One region of the Glutamicibacter sp. BSL13 genome, then DNA from elsewhere that is predicted to be linked to it. Evidence: riboswitches for the same ligand, from Rfam matches in the RefSeq annotation. Region 1 holds a riboswitch; the other holds the start of a gene.
What was found. Region 1 has a riboswitch for thiamine pyrophosphate ahead of RCJ92_RS04275 (ECF transporter S component). Riboswitches for the same ligand answer to the same signal wherever they lie in the genome.
Positions count from the first base shown of each region.

Region 1 (5,568 bases):
AGACACCACCGAATTCGTCGATGAGGAAGGCCGACCGATCCGCGAGGGGGAGGAATAGATGCAACAGCTCATGTCCCTGGCCCCGCTGGCGGTCATCCTGCCGATCTTGGGCGCCGGCGCGACCTTCCTGGCCCGGCGCAAGGTGCGCTGGCAGCGGATCATCACCATCGGGGTGTTGTGCACCACGCTGTTGCTGGAGGTCGGGATGCTGGCGGCCACCTGGAACGGGCAGACCTACGCGATCACCATCGCCGGGTGGGACACCCCCACCGGCATAGCCCTGGTGGTGGACGGATTCAGCGCGTTCATGCTGCTGGTCTCCACCGTGGTGTCCCTGGCGGTGCTGCTGTTCGCCACCAGTCAGGGGATGGCCGACGGGGATGAGCACGGTCCGGTCTCGATTTTCCACCCGGCCTACCTGATCCTGCTGGCCGGGGTGTCCAACGCGTTCATGGCAGCGGACTTGTTCAACCTCTACGTGGGCTTCGAAATCTTCCTCACCGCCAGCTATGTGCTGCTCACCCTGGGCGGCACCGCCGAACGGATCCGCTCGGGCATCACCTATGTGGTGGTCTCCGTGGTCTCCTCGGTGCTGTTCCTGACCGCGATCGCGTTGATCTATGCGGCTACCGGCACGGTGAACATGGGGGACCTGGCGCTGAAGCTGGCCGACCTGGATTCGGGGACAAAGCTGATCCTGCACAGCTTCCTGCTGATCGCCTTTGGCATCAAGGCCGCCGTGTTCCCGCTCTCGCTGTGGCTGCCGGACTCCTACCCGACCGCCCCGGCCCCGGTGACCGCCGTGTTCGCCGGACTCTTGACCAAGGTGGGCGTGTACGCGATCGTGCGCACCGAGACGCTGCTGTTTCCGGGCGGGGAAGTGAACTCGGTGCTGCTGGTGGTCTCGGCGCTGACCATGGTGATCGGCATCTTCGGTGCGCTGGCCCAGTCGGACTTCAAGCGCATGCTCTCCTTCACGCTGACCAGCCACATCGGCTACCTGATCTTCGGGATCGCGGTCGGCACCGAAACCGCGATCGCCGCCACGATCTACTACGTGGGCCACCACATCATCGTGCAGACCTCCCTGTTCATGGTCGCCGGGCTGATTGAACGGCGAGCCGGCACCGCGAACATCACCGAACTGGGATCCCTGGCCCGCCTTTCCCCGGCATTGGCGGTGCTGTTCTTCATCCCGGCCATCAATCTGGGCGGCATCCCGCCATTCTCAGGGTTCCTGGGCAAGTTCGGGCTGCTGCACGCCGCGACCGAACAGGGCGGGGCACTGAACTGGGCGGTGATCGCCGCCGGGCTGCTGACCAGCCTGCTGACCCTGCTGGCCATCATCCGCGTCTGGGCCCGCGCCTTCTGGCGCCGGGCGGCCGAGGCGGAGGACCCGCAGGCGTCCTTGGTGGACCAGTCCAAGGAGATGACCGAACTGATCCAGTCCTCGGGCAATCAGGGGCCGATCCTGGGGGCCAGGCTCGCCCGGCAGATGGAGGCGAAGTTCCTGCCCTGGGGGATGCGCTACTCCACCGGGGCCCTGGTCGCCGCCGGGGTGGCGTTGACCGTGTTCGCCGGACCGCTCTTTGCCTTCTGTCAGAGGGTGGCCGCCGAGCTGCTGAGCCGGGCCCCCTACATCACCGCGGTTCTGCCGCCAGGCTAAAGGGGAAGGACACATGCCAAAACGTATTGACGAGCCACGCGACCAGCGCATCGCCGACGCGCTGGATGAGGCCTCGGGCCAGCGCAACCGCGCCACACTGCGCCAGGAGTGGCCGCTGCTGCTGTTCATGACCCTGGTCTGGGGCGCGCTGTGGCAGGACTTCACCCCCGGAACCCTAATCGTGGGGGCGCTGCTGTCCCTGCTGCTGGTCGCCCTGTTCCCGCTGCCCCCGGTGCGCCTGTCGGGGCGCATCAACCCGTGGTACTGCTTCCTGCTGCTCGGCTGGTTCATCATGCAGGTGGTGGCGGCCAGCCTGGAGGTTTCCTACCTGGCGCTTTTCCGGCGCCAGAAGACCCGCAGCTCCATCATCGCGGTGCGCCTGCACACCGACTCGGACCTGATCGTCACCACGGTCGGGCACGTGCTGACCCTGATCCCCGGATCGTTCGTGGTGGAGGTGGACCGGCGCAGCTCCACCCTGTACCTGCATTACCTCAACGCCTCCAACGCCATCAAGGTCGCCCGCTCCCGGGCGAAGATCCATGAAATCGAACGGCGGGTGATCATGGCCATCGGCAGCCACGACGAGTACGAGTACGTCAAGCAGGTGCGCAAGGACATCGCCCAGCGCGCCCGCCAGAAGGCCAAGGAGGCAAAGCGTTGAGCTACATCATCGTGGGAATCAGCGGAGTGCTGCTCTCGGTGGGTGCGGTGGCCTGCCTGATCCGGGTCGCCCGCGGACCCTCCATCCTGGACCGGGTGCTGGCCCTGGATGTGATGCTGCTGATCATCTCCGCCGCCCTGTGCCTGGAAATGTACCTGAACCGGCACACCAACCACATCCTGTTCGTGGTGATCGCCTGCGCCATCGGCTTCATCAGCTCGGTCACCGTCTCCCGGTTCGTTTCCGACCAGAGGAATGCGTGATGGATCAGTTCCTGGACATTGTGGCCGCCGGCTGCATGATCGTCGGCTCGCTGATGTCATTGATCGCCGGCATAGGCCTGTTGACCTTCCCCGACCTGCTCACCCGGATGCATGCGGCCACCAAGCCGCAGGTGCTTGGCTTCCTGCTGCTGTTCATCGGGCTGGCCATCCACCTGCGCTCCTGGCAGGTGGTGCCGGTGCTCGCCCTGGCCTGGGGCGTGCAGCTGCTGACCGCACCGGTCTCCGCGCACATGATTGGCCGTTCCGGGTACCGCACCAAGCACGTGAAGCGCGAAACGCTGTACAGCGACGAACTGCGCACCGTGGTGGAGAACGCCAGCCGCCAGAACAAGGACTAGCGCCACTGCCGGCACCACGAACAAGGGCCTCGAAGCACCGCATCACGGTGCTCCGAGGCCCTGCCTGTCCACGGCGCAAACGCCGGGGAACTACTTGTTCAGCTTGGCCAGCGCCTTGCGGGTGCCGCGGTCGGTGAGGACCTGGATGATTGCGGCCACCACGGAGGAGAAGACGGCGAACGCCAGGGCCTGGCGCATCGAGGCTTCGGCTTCGGCTTCCTGGCCGTGGCGCGGGGCGTCATTGCCGGTGAATCCCTTCCACAAGCGGTCCACCAGCTTGCTGCCGACAAACCCGGCTCCCAGGGAAATGCCGGTGGCGAGCAGCTTCATCATTGGTTTCATTCTTCGCGCTCCTGTTCGCATGGGGACTTCTCTTTCTATCGAAAGCATATCCTGAGCTATGGTGGCATCGCAGACATGGCATCGGGTGATCCACGGATCGCCGGCGCAATCTGCTGACAAGAAACGACAGGGGAGCGTCATACCGTCCCCGAGGCTCACCGCGCAGCAAACGCCGGTGGCCGGGACCGGTGGAAGACGCTGAGAGTGCGATAGATCGCAGACCCTCGAACCTGCTCCGGCTAGTACCGGCGAAGGAAGTCGAGAATCTCAGATGTGCGGCAGGGACAGCTCCCTGCGCATCCGCATGTGCTCCCCTCCTGAACCAGGAGGATGGAAGAAAATGGCAACAACCAAGCGAACCGGCGGCACCTCATGGAAGGTCGCGGACATCGTGATCGCCTCGGTCATCGCCGTGGCCTCGGGCGTGGTGTTCTGGGCGTGGAGCGCCAGTTACGGTTTCGTGACGCTGGCCTTCGCCGCGTTCCCGCCGGCCAGCGCGCTGCTCTCGGGCATGTGGCTGTTCCCCGCGGTCCTCGGGGCGCTGATCATTCGCAAGCCCGGTGCGGCACTGTACTGCGAACTGCTGGCCGCCATCATCGAGGCCCTGCTGGGCACCCACTGGGGACTGACGGTGCTGGTCTCCGGGCTGCTGCAGGGGCTGGGCGCCGAGCTGGTGTTCGCGCTCTTGCGTTACCGGGTGTGGAACCTGTCCGCCGCCATGCTGGCCGGTTTCTGCTCCGGCTTCCTCAGCGCCCTCAACGGTGCCTACATCACCGCCCACTTCGTGCACTATACCCCCGGGATGAAGCTGTTTCATGTGGCGGCGATGAGCGTCTCCGGGTTGCTGATCGCCGGGATCTGCTCGTTCTTCCTCACCCGCATGCTGGCCAACACCGGTGCCTTGGCCTCCCTGCCCAGCCGCCGGGCCCACCGGGAACCGGTGCTCACCCGCTCCCGCTAGGCGGCGCCTGGCCGCGGGAGCAAGAGCAATATGACGTCCGCCTCAAACCGGTCGCCGGTGCGGGTTCTGCCCGACCGGCATCCTGGGGTATGGTGGCAACGCAGACATAAACCGACAGGGGAGCGTCATACCAGCCCGCTGCCGTGCCGCCAGGCGCGTCACGGCAGGCGTAAGGGTAAAAGACGCTGAGAGTGCGATAGATCGCAGACCCTCGAACCTGCCCCGGCTAGTACCGGCGAAGGAAGTCGAGAATCTCAGGTATGCCCCCGGGGACGCGCCCCGGTTCGCATACATGCTCCCCTCCTGATTCAGGAGGATATTCAAGTGACAACAACACCGTTGCGGGCCAGCAGCTCGTGGAAGGTCGCCGACATCGTCGTCGCCTCGGTGATCGCCGTGGCTTCGGGCGTGGTGTTCTGGGGCTGGAACGCCGGTTACGGCTTCATTTCCCTGGCCTTTGTGGCCTTCCCGCCGGCTAGCGCCTTCGTGGCCGGGATGTGGCTCTTCCCGGCAGTGCTCGGGGCCCTGATCATCCGCAAGCCCGGCGCCGCCCTGTACTGTGAACTGCTGGCCGCGGTGATCTCCGCGCTGCTGGGCTCGCAGTGGGGCATCACCGTGCTGGTTTCCGGCATTGTCCAGGGGCTGGGCGCCGAGGTGGTGTTCGCGCTCTTCCGCTACCGGGTGTGGAGCCTTGGGGTGGCGATGCTGGCGGGGTTGGGCGCCGGACTGTTCGGTGCGCTAAGCGAGGCCTACCTGATGGCCTACTACGCGGAATACACCGCGAGCATGAAGCTTTTCCACGTGGCGGCGATGAGCCTCTCCGGCCTGGTGATTGCCGGCATCCTGTCCTACTTCGCCACCCGCGCGCTGGCGGCCACCGGGGCGCTTTCCGCGCTGCCCAGCCGCAGGGCGAACCGCGAACCGGTCTTTGGGCGGGCGAAGCAATGACCGCCGGCATCACGAACCACGCCGCGCTGCCCCAGCTGGAATCCGGTGCCCTGTCCGTGAGCGCGCGCGGGTTCGGCTGGAAGCACGCCGACCGGCAGCAACCGGCCCTGCACGCCCTGGATCTGGAGATTCCGGCCGGGCAGCGGGTGCTGCTGCTGGGACCCAGCGGCGCGGGCAAATCCACGCTGCTGCACGCCATGGCCGGGGTCCTGGATGTTACCGAGCTGGCCGGGTGCACCGGGCAGCTGCTGGTGGGGGAGCAGGACGCGTTCGGGCCGCGCCAGGGTGTGGGCCTGATGCAGCAGGACCCGGAAACCCAGATCGTGCAGGCCCGGGTGGAAGACGACGTGGCCTTCGGGGCGGAA
Region 1 covers NZ_JAVGCZ010000014.1:26,966-32,533, forward strand. Annotated here, with positions in the region: gene RCJ92_RS04245 (Na(+)/H(+) antiporter subunit C) at 1-58, shown strand, start outside; gene RCJ92_RS04250 (Na+/H+ antiporter subunit D) at 59-1,666, shown strand; gene RCJ92_RS04255 (Na+/H+ antiporter subunit E) at 1,680-2,330, shown strand; gene RCJ92_RS04260 (monovalent cation/H+ antiporter complex subunit F) at 2,327-2,593, shown strand; gene mnhG (monovalent cation/H(+) antiporter subunit G) at 2,593-2,952, shown strand; gene RCJ92_RS04270 (DUF4235 domain-containing protein) at 3,043-3,285, opposite strand; TPP riboswitch at 3,413-3,568, shown strand; gene RCJ92_RS04275 (ECF transporter S component) at 3,635-4,255, shown strand; TPP riboswitch at 4,362-4,516, shown strand; gene RCJ92_RS04280 (ECF transporter S component) at 4,580-5,203, shown strand; gene RCJ92_RS04285 (ATP-binding cassette domain-containing protein) at 5,200-5,568, shown strand, end outside.

Region 2 (5,568 bases), on a different contig from region 1:
TCGTGCCGTAGCGGGGGATTACACGCTCCTGCAGGTCCTGGAAGCCGCGATCGAATTCGTGGTTGCCCACCACCGACAGGTCCAACCCGGCGGCGCCGAGCGCGTCAATCGTGGGCGCATCCTGCTGTGAAGCGGAGGCGAACGTGGAGGCACCGATGTTGTCGCCGGCCGAGACAAAGAGGGTATTCGCATTCTCCTGCCGATATTTTGCGACCGCTCCGGCCAGTACTGCAGCTCCGGCAGATTCGCCCTCGGCCTGGATGCGTCCGTGGAAGTCATTGATGCTCAGCAGGTTGAGCTCTACTTCCTTGGCCGGACTTGGCTCGGTGGGCGCTGCCTGCGCGCCAACGGCGCCGGAGGCAATGAGCGAAAAGGACGCCAGGGCAGTGAAACCGACCCTGGGCAGGCGTCTGGAGGTAGACATGGAAAATCCCCTAGAGGTAAACAAGTGATCGTCACATGTTTATCCCACGGGAGTGAACCTGTCGATACTTTTTGATGAAGTGTGGGGTTGATGTCGGGGGCCGTTCACGTGGCCTCGCTTCACACGGCCCTCCCGCAGCGGGTCGGCCTGGGCGGCTCTCATCGCGAAATCCGCGCCATAGTTTGACTATCAAGCAGATCTTTCACGTTCACCGTGTGATCGTGGCCGGCTTCGGTGCAGATCCGCAACGGGGGCATGCGGATCATTCGCCGCTGGGTGGCCCCACCCGCGAGGCTCCCACGATTCGTCCGACCAGCGTGCATACGGCCAGCACGAAGAGCAGGTATGCCCCGGTAAGCAGGCCGTAGGCCAACTCACGATGCTGGACGTTGAGGGCAAAGATGAAGACCGCGGCACCGCACACCAAAAGCGCAACCCCCAGAAGCCGCATCTTCATCTCCGCATCACGCATCCCTTGTTCCGTAGACCACGCTGTCCCGTGAAAAACCAATGACTGTAATTACAATAATTGCACAAATGGTTGTCCGAAGGAATCCTCCGAAAGGACTAGATGTGCCTGCTCACCTACCGCAGTGGGATGAAGCGGCGCCTCGGGGAGCAGGGTAAACCTAGGAAAAACCGGTTCACCGCCGTGAGCCGGGGGTGTGCGCGGTTAGAGGCAGCTGCGCAGGATCTTCTCAATGGCCGCCTGTTCGGCCTTTGTCATCCACGCGTCATATTTCGCCTTCACCTGCGTCTGACGGGAAACGTAGCTGCACCGGAAGGAGCGGTTGGGCGGCAGCCACGTTGCCGCGTCCTTGTCGCCCTTGGATGCATTGGTCGGGCCATCCACAGCCATCAGGTTCAGCGGGTCGTTGGCAAAGTTCAGGCGGGTTTCGGCGTCCCACTGCTGGGCGCCCTTCTGCCAGGCATCCGAAAGCGCCACCACATGGTCGATCTGCACCGCGCTGCTGGTTCCCTGCCCGCGCACAAAGGAGATGCTCTTGCCGGTGTAGGGGTCATCAAGTACGCCGCTGAGCACCACGCATTCAATGCGTCCCTCCCGGTATTCCACGTCCTTCAGGTCCCGGGCGAGAATGTCATTGCGCGCGTCGCACCCGTTGCGGTCGGGGTCCTTCCAGCCCTTGCTGAATTCCTCGCGCGAGTACCCGGTCTTCGGGGCGCGGCCCTTGACGTCGATTTCCTCAAGCAACGCCAGCGATTCTGCGAACTCAAGGCTTTGCTCTTCGGTGATGGGGCCGCCGGTGGAGGGGGCTTGTGACTGCGTTTGCCCTGGAGCGGCGTCGGGGTTGAAATCGCTGAGCGTCCCGGCCGAGCATGAGGTCAGTGACAGTGAGCCAAGCAAGAGGGCCAGGGTGATGAAACGACGCGGGCTGCGCATGCGGTAGAAGGTTCCCTTCGATGCAGTGGGCGCACCAAAAATAAGGTGCTGCCTGTGGTGTACAGCCAGCACCTTATCGCTTCGGGGCGACACTATCGCCCGAACCGCCGGGGCACCTTTATGTGGTGTCCGTGACGCAGACCGCGCTAGTTGGTCGCGGTTCCCGGATCCTCGTCCTGGCCCGGACGGGTGTGCGATGCCCCGCCCTCATCACGCCACTTCTTCAGCTGCTCGGGTGACACTTCGCCGGTGTCGATGTTTTCTGGTGCGTAGGGGTCCTTGCCCTTGTCATTTACCGTGTCCATATCCTCACCGTAGGCCGGTTCCGGCAAAGCGACAAGGAGTCCGGTCCCGTCCGTTTTCGTAACGGCAACGGCGCGGCCTTGGCATTGTCCGGGTCAAAAAGTCTCCAAGTCGGCGCCTGGTCGCTGGATGTGGTAGGAATGGGCTTAGTGACACGGGGTGCCGCCGCAGCGGCTGAGAAAACACCCGTCGAACCTGCACCAGTTAGTACTGGCGAAGGGAATGTCCTGGATTCCACGATGCCCCGCACCTTTGAGTGGCTGCGGCGTATCCACACCGGGTTCCGTTCGCCTTGACCCACATTCAAGGAGTTCGAACACCATGAATACACAAACCACCACCGTCGAAACCAGCAACAGTGCTCTGCCCCTGGCAGAGCAGCAGGTGTTGGTCACCGGGGCCGCGCGCGGGCTGGGCGCGGCCATCAGCACCGCCTTCCTGGACGCCGGAGCGAACGTGGTCCTCAACTACCACTCCTCGGGGCAGGCCGCCAACGATCTGGCTGCCCGCTACCCCGAACAGGCCCTGGCCGTACAGGCTGATGTGCGTGAAGCCGGGCAGCTGAAAAACCTGGTCCGCCAGGCCGAAGAGCACTTCGGCAAGCCGCTGACCACGCTGGTCAACAACGCGCTGGTCGACTTCTCCTTCAACGGGGACGCCCGGCCCAAGGCTGGCGAACTCAGCGCGGCCGATTTGAGCAAACAGTTCACCGGGTCGGTGCTGGCCCCGGTCGCCGCAATCCAGGCCGTGCTGCCGAACATGCGCAAAGCCGGTTTTGGACGGATCATCAATATCGGCACGAACCTCTTCCAGCATCCGGTGGTCCCGTACCACGACTACACGGCCACCAAGGCGGCACTGCTGTCGCTGACCCGCACCTTCGCCGATGACCTGGGACCCGAGGGGATCACCGTGAACATGGTCTCGGGCGGACTGCTGCGCACGACCGACGCCTCCGCGGCCACCCCGGAAGAGGTCTTTGACTTCATCGCCTCCGGCACACCGCTGCGCAAGGTCACCAGCCCGGCCGAACTGGCGGACGCCGTCCTGTTCTTCGCCTCCCCCTGGGCCCGCGGCGTGACCGGACAGAACCTGATCGTGGATGGGGGACTGGTCAAGGGATGAGCCCCAAGCAATTGAAACTGAACCTGTTCATCTACGGTGCCGGCCACCACCAGGCTGCCTGGCGAGACCCGGACTCCGCTGCCGAACGCCTGGGCGACACCAGGTACTACACGCAGCTGGCGCAGACCGCAGAGCGCGGGCTGCTGGACGCGGTGTTCCTGGCCGACGGCCAATCCGTCTCCCCGCAGGCCGCAAAGGCCGGACCCACCTGGTTCTACGAGCCGCTGACCCTGCTCTCGGCGTTGAGCCAGCACACCGAGCACATTGGCTTGGTGTGTACTGTCTCCTCCAGCTTCTACTCCCCATTCCATGCCGCCAGAATGCTGGCCAGCCTGAACCACCTCTCCGGCGGGCGGGCCGGGGTCAACGTGGTCACCAGCATGTGGGATGCCGAGGCGCAGAACCATTCGATGCCCGGGCTGGGGGACCATGACACCCGATATGCGCGAGCCGATGAGTTCATTCAGGTGGTGCGCCGACTGTGGGATTCCTTCCCGGCCCAGGCCATACAGGCCAGCCGGGACGGGGACTTCGCCAACCCGGAACTTCTGCAGCCCATCGAACACGTGGGGGAGCACTTCACGGTGCGTGGCCCCCTGAACGTTCCCGGCGGCCCGCAGTGGGCCCCGGTGTTGTTCCAGGCCGGCTCCTCCCCGCAGGGTCGGGAGCTGGCCGCGAAATATGCCGAGGCCGTGTACGCGGTGGCTGCCGATCGGCAGATGGCCCTGGAGTACGGTACCGACCTGCGCTCCCGGATCGCCGCGGCCGGACGCGACCCGGAAGCGGTGGCGATCATGCCGGGGCTGGTGACCTACGTGGGGCGCACGCATGAGGAAGCCCGGGCCAAGCAGCGCCGGCTGAACGAGCTGCTGCCCACCGGTGACGCGCTTAAGCAGCTGGGCGTCTTCGTGCAGCAGGACACCTCCGGGTGGGACCTGGATGCCCCGGTGCCCGAACTGCCGCCACTGCACAGCTTCACCGGACCGAAGGGACGCTATGCCACGATCCAGCGGCTGATCGCCGTGCACCAGCCCACGGTGCGCGAACTGCTGGGGCTGCTGGCCGCCGGAGGCGGACACGCCACCATGATCGGTACCCCGCAGTCCATTGCCGATGAGATGGAGCAGTGGCTGGACTGCGGGGCGGCGGACGGCTTCAACCTGATGCCGCCCACTCTGCCCGCCGGCATCGAGGATTTCGTGGACCTGGTGATCCCCGAACTGCAGCGCAGGGGACTTTTCCGCACCGCGTACTCCTCCTCGACCCTGCGCGGGCATCTGGGACTGGGCCTGCCCGCATCGTCCTGGCCCCGCGAAGAAGCTAACCAGCCCAGATAGCGGCCGGGGCCGGTTCAACGCGATCGGGTCCGTAGCGTCCAGTAGGAGGAGACGTGCACCCGCTTCTTGTCCAGGCCCCAGCCAGCGACGATGCGGGAGATCGCCTTGGCGGCAGAGCGCTCGCCGTGGGCGATCACCGTGCTCTGTGGCGGGGGAGTGGGCAGCTTTAGGAAAGCTTCGGCCAGCAGGTCGGTGGTGCCCGGAGGCTGTCCATTGCGGTGCAGCCAGCGCAGCTCCACTCCCGCAGGGTGGGGGATCTGCAGTTCGCCCTGCGGCCCGGCCACCTCCAGCAGGGCCACGCCCTGCGCCGTCTCGGGCAGGGCGGCAAGGGCGCGGGACACCGCTGGGATCGCGGTTTCATCGGCGCCGAGGACGAAGTACCGCGAGTCCGGGTCCGGGCTGAACTTGCCGCGGGCCGCCGAGATCACCAGCCGGTCCCCGGGGCGCGCGGCCTGCGCCCACTCCCCGGCCGAACCGGGTTGATCATGCAGCACGAAGTCGATGGCCAGTTCCTGCGCGGCGCGGTCCACCCACCGGATGGTGTAGGAGCGGGAGCGGGGCACCAGGTGGCGGGGCAGGTGCTGCCGCAGCGCCTTAATGTCATAGGGCGGTTCAAGGCCCAGCTGGGGGTCGGCGAAGTAGACCTTCACATATTGGTCGGCCTTCGTGTTGGGCTGGAAACCGTCCAGCTGTGGTGCTCCGGCGATGATCCGGAGCATTTGCGGGCTCAACTGCTCGCTCCGGCGGATCTCCAGCACGTGCTGGCCCTTGCCCTGCGCCGGCGCCACACGGGGCTGGTCGGATTCGGGGGCGGTGGCGACCGGCGCCTCGGCGGGCTCCCCTTCACTGTGGGGTGCGTGGAGCGCGGACCCGTGCAGCAAGTTGCGGGCTTCGAGCAGGGCCGCGGCGGCCCCGGCACGTGCGGCGGCCGCCCTAAGCTGCTCCCGCTGCTCTGGACTCAACTCGAAGCCAGGGGT
Region 2 covers NZ_JAVGCZ010000013.1:25,512-31,079, forward strand. Annotated here, with positions in the region: gene RCJ92_RS03980 (5'-nucleotidase C-terminal domain-containing protein) at 1-424, opposite strand, end outside; gene RCJ92_RS03985 (hypothetical protein) at 687-896, opposite strand; gene RCJ92_RS03990 (HNH endonuclease family protein) at 1,098-1,826, opposite strand; gene RCJ92_RS03995 (hypothetical protein) at 1,973-2,131, opposite strand; TPP riboswitch at 2,275-2,369, shown strand; gene RCJ92_RS04000 (3-oxoacyl-ACP reductase) at 2,451-3,254, shown strand; gene RCJ92_RS04005 (LLM class flavin-dependent oxidoreductase) at 3,251-4,591, shown strand; gene RCJ92_RS04010 (siderophore-interacting protein) at 4,606-5,568, opposite strand, start outside.
Region 2: linked by a shared signal. The riboswitch ahead of RCJ92_RS04000 (3-oxoacyl-ACP reductase) and the one ahead of RCJ92_RS04275 (ECF transporter S component) in region 1 are both predicted to bind thiamine pyrophosphate.